Regions from separate parts of the Sporosarcina sp. SAFN-010 genome, predicted to be linked through region 1. Evidence: riboswitches for the same ligand, from Rfam matches in the RefSeq annotation. Region 1 holds a riboswitch; the other holds the start of a gene.
The links. Region 1 has a riboswitch for thiamine pyrophosphate ahead of ACR65F_RS07230 (ABC transporter substrate-binding protein). Riboswitches for the same ligand answer to the same signal wherever they lie in the genome.

Region 1 (5,901 bases):
GATATGTTGGATGAAGCCTTCTTACGACCAGGACGCATCGATTATTCTTTCCAAGTTCCTCTCCCTGATACACATGGGCGTCGAGAAATTATGGACATCCATATTAAAGGGAAGGCATTGGCACCTAACGTGTCTGCGTCACTGGACATGTTGGCAGAAAGTACATCCGGCTTTTCAGGTGCACAAATAAGTGCACTCTTTACAACGGCAAGTAAACGAGCGATTCGAGAAGGGCGAGCTGAAATAGACACGAGCGATATGGATTTTGCAATTGACCGGACCATTCTTGGCAATGCGTCCAGGAGCATGAATGATCCATTAACTAAGCGTCGTGTTGCAATTCATGAATCTGGTCACGCATTAATCGCTGCGATTACAAAACCACATTCAGTGCGAAAAGCAACGATTATACCAAGAGGGCAAGCGCTTGGTTACGTTGCGCCAATTCAAAAAGAACTGCATTTACAAACTGCAAGTGAACTCCTTGACCAAGTCAGTATGATTCTTGGCGGTGGTATAGCAGAACGTATCTACCTGGGAGAACATAGTATTGGTGTAAGTGGAGACGTTCAACAGGCAAAAGATATTATTGAACGGATGGTCGACACGGGGTTACTTCAAGATGGGTTCACGTTAACGTTCAGTAAAACCGACAAAGAAATTAAGATGCAAGAACTCTTTACTGTCGCTGTTGAGCGGACTGAAGAATTGATACGTGGCCATGCTAGCCAGTTCGAGCATTTGGTCAATGAATTATATACAAAAGAAACATTGGACGGTTCTGAAGTGCATGAGATTGTGTGCGGTGTGAAAAAAGAACTCGTTCCAAGTTCGTAATAAAGAAGAGGGCGGCCAAATATATGGCTTGCCCTCTTTTATCTTTTTCGGTTAGGAATCTTATCACTGTGCTTTTTATCATTTACGAATTTCATAACGACCGGTAAAATAATTGGTCCCCATTTAACAGCTGTCTTAACGACTTTAGTAATTTTCATATGCTTCGCTCCTTAAAAGAAGTTATACCCCTCTTTTCCCATGTTGAGGGGGTATTTAAACCTGTAAGAGAATCCCAAGTAACTAACTGCGTAACAGATTATAGATTTCCCTTTTTAGAGCGAGGAATGGGTCACTCATCAATAATTCCTCAGAACGGGGTCTATCAAAAGGAACGGTGATTTCTTTTTTCACAACGGCAGGTTTGTCAGATAGGACGATAATCCGGTCAGATAGAAACAGGGCTTCGTCGATATCGTGTGTAATGAAAAGAATCGACTTTTTGTACGTTTCCCAAATAGATAAGAGCCACTGCTGCATTTCAAGACGTGTGAATTCATCTAACGCTGAAAAAGGTTCGTCCAAGCAAATTATCGATTGTGGGGCATTTAAACTGCGGATGAAAGATACGCGCTGTTTCATACCACCGGACAGCTCATTAGGATAGGCATCTTCGTAACCGGACAAACCTGCGCTTTTAATGAGTTCCAGCGTTTTAGTACGGTCTTGTTTGGTACCAGCAATTTCCGCACTTAGCTCAACATTTTGTAATACAGTCCTCCAAGGAAAAAGCGCTGGACTTTGTGGCATATAACTAATATGTCCACGGGAATTATTCAGAACAGAACCGTCAAGAGAAATTGTGCCAGATTCAGGTGTGTAAAGTCCACCAATGAGCTGGAAAATCGTGCTTTTCCCGCTTCCTGAAGGACCCACAATAGAGACGAACTCGCCTTCTTTCACGGACAATGTAATGTCTTGAAGAACATGGTTTAGACCATATGATTTTGATAGATTTTCAAGAGTGAGTTGACCCATCCGATTCTTTCCCTCCTTGACTTCGCCAACGTAGGACGCTTTTTTCGACAGCTAAAATAATTCCGAAATACGTTAAACTCAAAATCATGATCAGTACAATGGCAACAAAAACACGGTCCGTTTTGAACGAAGAAGAAGCGAGTGTCATATAGACACCAATTCCTTTGTTCGCACCGAGCCATTCAGAAATGACAGCCCCCATAACACTGTAGGTTGCTGCGATTTTTAGTCCTGAAAACAGTGAAGGCAATGAGTGTGGCCATTGCAATTTCCAGAAAATCTGGCGATTGCTTGCGCCAATCATCTTTAAGTAGTACAACATGTCTCGATCTGTTTGTCTGAATCCATCCAGTGCAGCAATCGTTACTGGGAAAAAACAGACGAGAACGATGACGATGACTTTCGGTAGCATCCCGAACCCGAACCAAATGACGAGAAGTGGAGCGAGTACAATCACCGGAATGTTTTGCGATAAAATCAGGAGCGGATAAAAGGCTTGCTGAAGAAATGGGATCCGAAATAACAGAATGGCTACAACAACTCCTACAGTAATTCCGACAAGATAGCCAGTTGCTGAAAGAGTGATTGTGGACATAATATGAGAGACATACAATGAATAGCCGGTGAATGCCTCTTCAGCAATTTGAGTAGGTAAAGGAAGAAGCCAAGCGGGCACATCGAAAAGCCGAGCAGCGCCTTCCCACATAACGAGTAAAAGGATGAAGACCAGAAGCGGCCGCCATCCTTTATTTACTGCCGATTTCATCTGTATTTCTCCGTTAGCTTTTCCATAGAAGCACCTTCAGGATTGCTGTAGATTTTCACTTGGGAAATGACACTTGATGCTCCTAATTCAGTCATACGAGTGTTCATTTTTTCAATAATGCTGAGCAAGTTTCCAAGTTCGCCTTCCATCGTCGTTTCAAGTGGTGCGACCCGATAAGGAACACCAGATTGTTCGATCACTTCAATCGCCGCATCTACATACGGAATGACATCTTCGCCGTTTGGGGTCTTTGGTATTATTTGAATACTAACAAGTGCATTCGCCATTTTCATTTCCTCCTTAGTTTGGTAAAAACTCGTTTGTGAATGCATCTTTTGCGTTGAATTCGCCTTCAAGCAAGTTGTTCTCATCCATCCACTCCGCGTAATTTTCCCATGTTTTCAGTTGTTGTTCGCCGAAGCGAGGTGCGTCATCCTGATATTTAGGGGAAAGCCATTGCTGACTTTTTTTGACGAGCTCTGGATCTAAATCAGGGACGGCTTTTATTAAGATATCTGCAGCTTCTTCAGGATGATCAATTGCAAACTGGTACCCTTTTACAGCAGCTGCAACAAAGGCTTCCACCTTCTCGGGATCTTTTGCAATGAGTTTTTCATTTGTAGTAATGACGGGTGTATAGTAATCCAGATTCTCTGAGTAGTCCTTCAAATATTGCATGTTCAGTTCCATTCCACGTTGTTCGGCTTCGATGCCTGTCCAGCCATAGTATACCCAGGCAAGGTCGATATCACGTTGAATCGCTGTGAAGAAATCAGAAGAACCCATGTTGATATACTTTACTTTACTGCTGTCGCCGTTATCTTTTTCCATCAGGGATTCGACGACAGCTTGCTCAACAGGAGCACCCCAACCGCCATAATTTTTCCCTTCGAAGTCTTTCGGCGATTCTATGCCTGCCTCTTTTAAGGAAGCAAATCCAGACGTATTGTGTTGGATGATTGCAGCAATCGAAACGATTGGAATACCTGCCGCACGTGCTTCTGTGAGTGCTTCCTGTGCACCGATTCCAAAATCAGCTTTTCCTGATGCTACGAGCTGATCAGCACCAGCTTCGCCCGGAAGCATGATTTCTACATCCAGTCCTTCATCTTTAAAGTATCCTTTTTCTTGAGCTACATACAAACCAGTATGATTCGTATTTGGTGTCCAATCGAGCGCGAAATGGACTTTTTGGGTAGCTTCTTTGTCGTCTCCACTTGACGAGCTTGGTTCGTTTTCTGCTCCGCAAGCTGTGAGAAGCGATGCAGCAAACAGAACTGTGAGTATTCGTTTCAATGAAATTCCCTCCTGGAGTTTCACACTGCAACAAAAAAACGCGCACTCCCGATTTTCGGAAGTACGCGTCACATAATCATTATGGAATGAATATGTTCCCTCCGCTGGCGTTACCCAGATCAGGTTCAAAGGGTCTGCATGTCGCATGCATCTCAACCGGTTCTCCGGTACCCCTACATATTGTCAGTGATGAAGTTGTATGGTGTTCACTTATTACTTTGCCATACTTTTCTGTAAGTAGCAAGTCTCATAGTTTCAGCGTTTTTTACTTTCCGCAATGAATTTAGTCATGATATACTAAGAAAAGGATTTTCTACTCTGATTCATCCAAACAGAAAGTGAGTGGTCAAAATGGGCCGTAAGTGGAATAATATTAAAGAGAAGAAAGCGTCAAAAGATGCCAACACGAGCCGGATCTATGCAAAATTCGGTCGCGAAATATATGTAGCAGCAAAGCAAGGGGAGCCGGATCCGGAATCGAACCAAGCTCTTAAAATCGTTTTAGAACGTGCAAAAACATATAGTGTACCGAAAACAATTATTGAACGTGCAATTGAAAAAGCTAAAGGTGGAGGAGAAGAGAGCTACGATGAGCTTCGCTACGAAGGATTCGGACCAAATGGATCGATGGTCATCGTCGATGCGTTAACGAATAACGTCAATCGGACGGCATCAGAAGTACGCGCAGCGTTCGGTAAAAATGGAGGCAACATGGGTGTGAGTGGTTCTGTTGCATACATGTTCGACCACACTGCTGTTTTCGGAATTGAAGGGAAGTCAGCAGATGACGTCCTTGAATTGATGATGGAACACGACGTGGATGTCAATGACATTAGCGAAGAAGACGGGCAAGTTCTAGTTTACGCAGATCCGACAGCATTCCACGAAGTTCAAGAAGCGTTTAAAGCTGAAGGAATCACTGATTTCACAGTCGCTGAATTGACTATGCTTGCACAAAACGATGTCGAGCTTGACGCGGCATCAGTTGAGCAATTCGAAAAAATGATCGATGCAATCGAAGACCTCGAAGACGTTCAACAAGTCTATCACAACGTAGATCTTGGAGAATAAAACACAATAAAAAGCGACAAGAGCGGTCTAACGCTCTTGTCGCTTTTTTAGTTGTCACCAATTATTGTTCTTATACTTTTTATAATAATTCACTTGTCTAAGGAACAAATAAAGCTTCCGCTTCAAATGCTTGTCCCCTTTGTAGAACAGCGGGTTTACAAACTGCTTCTGTTTCAAAAGACGTTTAATGTCTCTCTTAACTGCCTTGTTCGTTACAAACTTCTTTAGCACAATCTTTGGAACTACTGTGAACAGGAAAGGTTTGTTGAGCAATACTAGTGGCTTTTGCTTGTTGTAGATCAAATCATCCACAAAATAACTTGCCATGTTATGTCCTAGAGCCGTTGTATAGTAACTAGAACGACCTTGGCGGATATTCACTTCAAAAACTTTGAATTTCTTATCGCGAGGATCATATTTCAAATCGAAGTTCGCAAAGCCTCTATAGCCCACAGCCTCTAAGAAGTTTTTCAACTTGTACATCATTTCTTCGTTGTATCGTGTAATCACAGCTGTGTAGTTTCCGATTGCAGTCACAGTATGTTCTTGCAAAACAACTTGTGCAAACGTGACGAGCTGGGTTTGTCCAGCTGAATTTGAATAGATAACCGAATCCCACATATATGTATCATCACCTGGGATGAAATCTTGAATGATCAGCTCTTCGTTGTACCCACTATTCTTCACCGTTTCAATGACTTCGTTTAATTCAATCAGAGAGTTCACTTTGTACACTTTTTGCTGTCCGGCAAACTTGTTTTGGTTATAGACAACAGTATCACTCGGCTTCACGATTACAGGATAATTCATGTCTTCCTTGAAAGGTCCATCCACTTTGCAATCGTAGAAGAATGTTAATGGAGTATCAATACCATGTTCTTTGCACAACTTATAAAAGTGGGACTTAATCTGTAAATTGTCCATGAGCTCACGGTCGATATAATTGAAAGTAAAGT
Region 2 (5,901 bases), on a different contig from region 1:
GGCAATGAGCAAATTGGTTAGCAACAACCATAAAGTTAGGGATGTTTTTTTCATATTATACGCTCCTACAGCCAGTATCGAACCAAAATAATATATTTCCTCATCTTATCACGGTTCTGGTAGGTTACCTAGCTAATTGTATTAAGGATTGCACTGGTTGTGACTAACTTTTGTCATCAAGGATTAAAAGGCTCCAGCACCGCCACCTCCGCCTCCAACTCCTCCCCCGCCACCAGAGACTGATGACGAAGACGAGCTCGATGCAGCAACTGCACTATCCGCCCGGTTCAATTGCGTATATGCAAGCGTACCGATTGGGAAGTAGTACATAATTGGCGGAACAAACCCTCGATCGTATACTGAATGTGATTCAAACAATTTATTTTCATTAAGTGTTTTCGTACCTATTCCAAAAATCACTGCACGCTTTTGCTCGTCATCGAGTTGATCATTCAAATCTGCTTCTGTCACCTCAGGCAATCGCTTTCTAAAAGCCTCCCACTGATATTGGATTCCATGCCCTTTGACTGTTTGTGGAGCGTACAAAAATCCAAATAGTACAAGAATGAGACTTGGGAATATCAAAAACAATAACCACATCGGTTGATCATAGATTCCAAATGCAATCATAGGTGCGATCAGTAAAAATCCTGCTATTACGGATAAGACACGGACTCCTTTACCGCCGCCCTTCAAATGATTTTCATCTATTTCCTCTTTAATAGACTTCTCCCAGGCACTTTGCAATGTATTATATTTATTGACTTCCTGTTGAACTGATAGTTTGTCTCCTTCCAATACATCCAAATCACTATAGGAAAATGTTTCTCCATTACCAAAACCATCGAATAACCATTCAATGAGCAATCGTTCGTGCTCATACTCCGTATCACGACTGATTACACGAAATGCATCTTCTCCATCTCTTTCAATGTATCCTTTTCTAAGCAGATCTAATAATGCGGTTGTTTGAATTTGTGTACTTTCCACATGCAATACCGTGTATCTAAGTGTTGAAGGCAAGCTCATAATCTCTTCTGGAACAAAGTAGGCTTCTGGATAATCCAAAGCTGCTTTCTCGCGGCGTTTGTTTTCTGTTCGCATGACATATACGCCTATAAGAAGCAACAGCAGTACTGCACTTCCAAATATGAATGGAGCCACCTGCCCTGACAACTTATGCATCTTGTCATAACGCGCTTGAGCAGCTGCTAATGATGCTTGCTCTTTTTCCAATTCGGGACGTATTTTTTGGTCACTTGTTTGTAGAGACCCGGGGAATAGCGCCTCGTCAACACCAATGCGGACATCTGCATTCGTCCCAGCTGATATTTCTCCAAGGTTAAATACAACCGTTCCCTCTTCATCCGTCTTTTCTAATCCACGTGCAGCATCATAGCCCATCGCAATTACATCATTCGTCACTTCAGGCGGGCGAATAGTAATCATTACATTTCCAAAGTCAGTTTCGTTTCGGTCGTCAAAAAACGGCCAGTAAAATTGTGCCATGTCAGAGTATTTTTCTACACCTTCTACAATCGTGTAGGTTAATTCAATAGCGACAGTCTCATCTTTTGCTTTCCTGTGTATTTTATAGCTGCCATCATTCCCTTCGATTTTCAGAGATTTCCCATTCTCTTCAGCATGAAGATCACTGATTTTGCTACCTTCTTTCGGATAAAGGTCACGGGTGATTCCATTGAAAGAACCGTCGAATTCATACGTTAACCGTTCCTTCACCTGCACATTTCCATCCGTTTCGAGTTGTGCATCAATTTTAAAATCTTTGATTGTAAAATCTTCTGCAAATGCCGGAATCGGAAAAACTATCAACAATACCAACATCACAACACTTAACAATGTTTTTTTCACGTCCATCACTCCCTTCTTTCTATTACGAATGTCCACAATTATAGTTTCAAAGTTCGAAATATTAGACCGCCTATATGTCTCTTCCCCTAAATCCGCCCATATAAAAGCGTTCCATCCATTTTTGGATAGAACGCTCTCGAATTACCTATTTACTGCTCTAGTAAACGATAGTCAAAATCAGAAAACGACTCAATCAGTTGTCCCTTTTCGTGGAACGATAACGAACGCGTCACATCATTCGGGATGATTAAGCAATGCACGCCTGCGCTTATTGCTGCAATCGATCCGTTATAGGAATCTTCCACAGCAATTGCCTCATCTGGTGTAACACCAAGTCGTTCCAATGCCACTTCGTAAATAGCTGGATTTGGTTTCACTTCATCCACGTCATCTGCTGAAACGATAATCGGGAAATACTCCAGCAAGCCATATTTCGTGAGAAACCCTTCGATCCAATTTCGATTTGAACTACTCGCAACAGCCAGCAAGATCCCTCGTTCTTTTAGTTGTTTTACAGTCTCTAAAAACCCTTCCCGTAAAGCCAATTGTTCCCGAATCGTTTCAAACCGGGTATTGACCTGATCATGGAAAACAGTACGATCCATTGGCACATCGAGCGACTGGTCAATAAAGTCGAATAAGGCTCCATCCGTTGAACCTACCACTTTCACGAATTCCTCTAACGTCAAGTTGAATCCATGCTGCTCCTTCAAGATTTCCTGATAAATATCAAACCATGCTGATTCTGTATCAATAATCGTCCCATCAAAATCGAATATTACCGCCTTCTTCACACCTGTTCCCCATTTCCAAAATACGTTCTAGTTCTCCTGTACCCATTATAGGGGCAAAGACGCATTTGGTCGACCAATTCTCTGGAATTCACCTTGTTATCAGAATACTGTCGTTAACTCTTGTCTTATTTGCTATACTTATTGCATAATCTAATGAATAGAAAAGAGGAGAATACATGCAATTAGTGGCACTATCTACGAGTTTACCTAAGCAAATTAGTACGTCAAAAGGAAAAGAACTCGTGACCGGCATTTGTAAGGAAACAATTCAAGAAGCATTTTTGTCTGTTGATGGTTTCAAAGGCGACGACGTGGCTGATAAAAAACACCACGGTGGACTCGATCGTGCAGTTTGTATGTATCCTCATGAACACTATTCAAAGTGGAATGATGAGTTTGAATGTGTACTTCCACCCGCAGCATTCGGAGAAAATATCACAGCATCCGGCATGACCGAATCTGAAATTTGTATAGGTGATATCTTTACACTTGGAGACGCTGTCATACAAGTGACCCAAGGCAGAATTCCATGCAACACAATTGACCAGCGCCTTGGATATCCTATGATGAAAAACATGATCCAAACCGGATTTACAGGCTACTTATGTCGCGTTCTAAAAGAAGGAATGGTTCGGTCGGATGACCAGATAACGTTACACAAAAAAGATTCACATGGAGTCACAGTACTTGAAGCCAATACAACGTACTTCCATAATCCTAAAGATATCGAAGGAATCCGTCGTGTGTTAGCGATAGAAGCACTCGCTGACGATTGGCGTGATAAGTTCGGCAAACGTTTAGAAATAGCGCTTGCGAACACCTAATATCAAAAAACTATAAGTAGATTGTGAGGTTGCCAGAAAATTTGTACTGTTGTATACTCGAATCACTTACATAACTGACCGTACGGGTGCTTGAGTGAATCAGGCTGAGATAGCAGATGAATCCGCTGCTGACCGCATCTGATCTGGATAATGCCAGCGTAGAGAGCCGTGATCTGAGGATCATTTGGGTACCCGGGAACCCACTCCTCGACCGTCTGCGCTTTCAGACGGTCTTTTTTTGTGAGAACACAAGCAAAAAAGGAGTTGGAGTTCATTGAAAAAGTTAACATTCACCGATTTACTCATTACCATCATGGTCGGTGTCGTGTTCGGTATCCTGATGAAGTTTTGGGATGATCTCTATACTGTCGTCAAACCGATGATGCCAGTAGCGAGACAACTACTCTATGGAATGTGGTTCATGAATGGGGTGTTTGCATTTCTGCTCATCCGTAAGCCTGGTGTCGCATTGATCGCCAGTATTGCTGGCGCAGGACTCTCTGCATTTATCGGCCATGGCTTGGAAGTTCTGATCTATGGATTTGCTCAAGGATTAGCTGCAGAATTGCTGTTTGCCGCATTCCGATATAGGAAGTTCTCTATGATCATCGCAGGTCTTGGAGGGATCTTGTCGTGTGCTGCGAGTTTCGGACTGGACATGTTTTACGGATATGCAGACTTGGAAACTTGGGCGCTCGTTGTAAAGTACGGATTGCGTGCAATTAGTGCATTCATCTTTACTGGAGTATTTGCGGTTCTTATCGTTCGTGCACTCGAAGCAACAGGCGTTACTCAGTCAATACGACCGGTGGCGAAAGAAGAATATTCGCTGCTGGACAGGTGATTTGAATGGAAACCTTAATCTCACACCAACGAGAGGCTGCGCTCAGTATGACCAACTTGCGATTGAAGTTTCCTGGGGAGGATTCCTTGTTGTTTAAGGACCTCTCCTTCTCAGTCAATAAGGGTGAGAAAGTATTGCTGCTCGGTCCGAGCGGCTGCGGGAAGTCCACGTTGCTGCAAGTTGCGAGTGGTATTGTCCCGAATTCCTTTGAGTTACCTATGAAAGCGGAAAAACTTGAGCTTCCGGATTCATGGGGATTTGTCTTCCAAGATCCCGACACACAATTTTGCATGCCTTATGTAGACGAAGAACTCGCGTTTGTATTGGAAAACTTGAACGTACCTCGCCAGGATATGACTGCGCTAATTGTCGAAGCTTTGGAATGTGTAGGTCTTCATCTGCCAGACATTCACACGCCGATTCTTGAACTATCGCAAGGCATGAAACAGCGGCTAGCATTGGCATCCGTTTTGCTGATGGAGCCAGAAGTGCTGTTTTTAGATGAACCTTCCGCTCTTCTCGACCCTGAAGGTACGGACCAAATATGGACGTCCATTCAAGCCGCAACAGCTGAGCAAACTGTCGTAATTGTGGAACATAAAATCGAACAGATTGCTGAGTGGATTGACCGTGTCGTTCTATTTACGGATGATGGAGCAATATTAGCAGATGGTCCACCCGATTCGATTTTTAAAGATTATAAGGAAGAACTCATTCGATATGGCATTTGGTATCCAGGAGTATGGGTTGACTATTTGGATTCAAAAGCATTTAAGACGTTGAGTGAGAATCGTTCATCTATAAGTTCGGTTGAAGTTCTTCATGCGGAGGAATTCAACGGGTATCGCGGCAAGAAATCCGTTATTCACGTGCCAAATGCATCTATTAGCCAAGGTTCCTGGGTGACGATTTTAGGAGAGAACGGTTCTGGGAAGAGCTCGCTACTGCTATCGCTTATGCAGTTGTTGAAAACATCTGGTTCTTTGCATGTCAATGGCAAGCAGGTTGTGCAAAAGAAACGACGTAGAACCCTTCCCGCAGGGCTATCTCTTGTCTTTCAGAATCCTGAGCTCCAATTTGTGACGAATACGATCGTGGAAGAATTGACGATTTCATTACAAGGGATGTCGTCAATGGGAGCAGTAAGTCATGTAGAAGAGATGATTGAGCTGTTCAACTTACCCGTTTCAGGTAACCGCCACCCGTACCAGCTATCGGTTGGTCAAAAGCGACGGTTAAGCGTCGCGACAGCGCTCACCTCTTCTATAGATATTTTATTGTTGGATGAACCTACATTCGGTCAGGATGCACGCAATACCTTCGCAATTCTGGAAAAGTTGGAGTCGTTGCGCAGGAATGGGATGACGATTGTGATGGTGACTCATGATTTGAATATTGCATCGAATTTTGCAACGGATTGTTGGAAAGTTGCTGATGGTAAGCTTGTGTCGTGCACTCGGCAAGGGGGTGTTGCTGATGCCCGCTTGGTTTACACCTGATCGCGAAACATGGTTATTTCGAGTGAATCCTGCGTTGAAATTCATGATATTTGTTTTGCTATTGCTCA

Region 2: linked by a shared signal. The riboswitch ahead of ACR65F_RS07795 (ECF transporter S component) and the one ahead of ACR65F_RS07230 (ABC transporter substrate-binding protein) in region 1 are both predicted to bind thiamine pyrophosphate.

What each region holds. Positions count from the first base shown of each region.
Region 1 covers NZ_JBPFDS010000004.1:166,221-172,121, forward strand. Annotated here, with positions in the region: gene ACR65F_RS07205 (AAA family ATPase) at 1-837, shown strand, start outside; gene yxzF (small protein YxzF) at 876-995, opposite strand; gene ACR65F_RS07215 (ABC transporter ATP-binding protein) at 1,078-1,812, opposite strand; gene ACR65F_RS07220 (ABC transporter permease) at 1,793-2,578, opposite strand; gene ACR65F_RS07225 (thiamine-binding protein) at 2,575-2,865, opposite strand; gene ACR65F_RS07230 (ABC transporter substrate-binding protein) at 2,879-3,874, opposite strand; TPP riboswitch at 3,954-4,059, opposite strand; gene ACR65F_RS07235 (YebC/PmpR family DNA-binding transcriptional regulator) at 4,226-4,945, shown strand; gene ACR65F_RS07240 (carboxylate--amine ligase) at 5,000-5,901, opposite strand, start outside.
Region 2 covers NZ_JBPFDS010000005.1:66,145-72,045, forward strand. Annotated here, with positions in the region: gene ACR65F_RS07775 (MFS transporter) at 1-54, opposite strand, end outside; gene ACR65F_RS07780 (DUF2207 domain-containing protein) at 184-1,872, opposite strand; gene ACR65F_RS07785 (HAD family hydrolase) at 2,022-2,666, opposite strand; gene ACR65F_RS07790 (MOSC domain-containing protein) at 2,843-3,490, shown strand; TPP riboswitch at 3,563-3,672, shown strand; gene ACR65F_RS07795 (ECF transporter S component) at 3,765-4,334, shown strand; gene ACR65F_RS07800 (ABC transporter ATP-binding protein) at 4,340-5,833, shown strand; gene ACR65F_RS07805 (energy-coupling factor transporter transmembrane component T family protein) at 5,811-5,901, shown strand, end outside.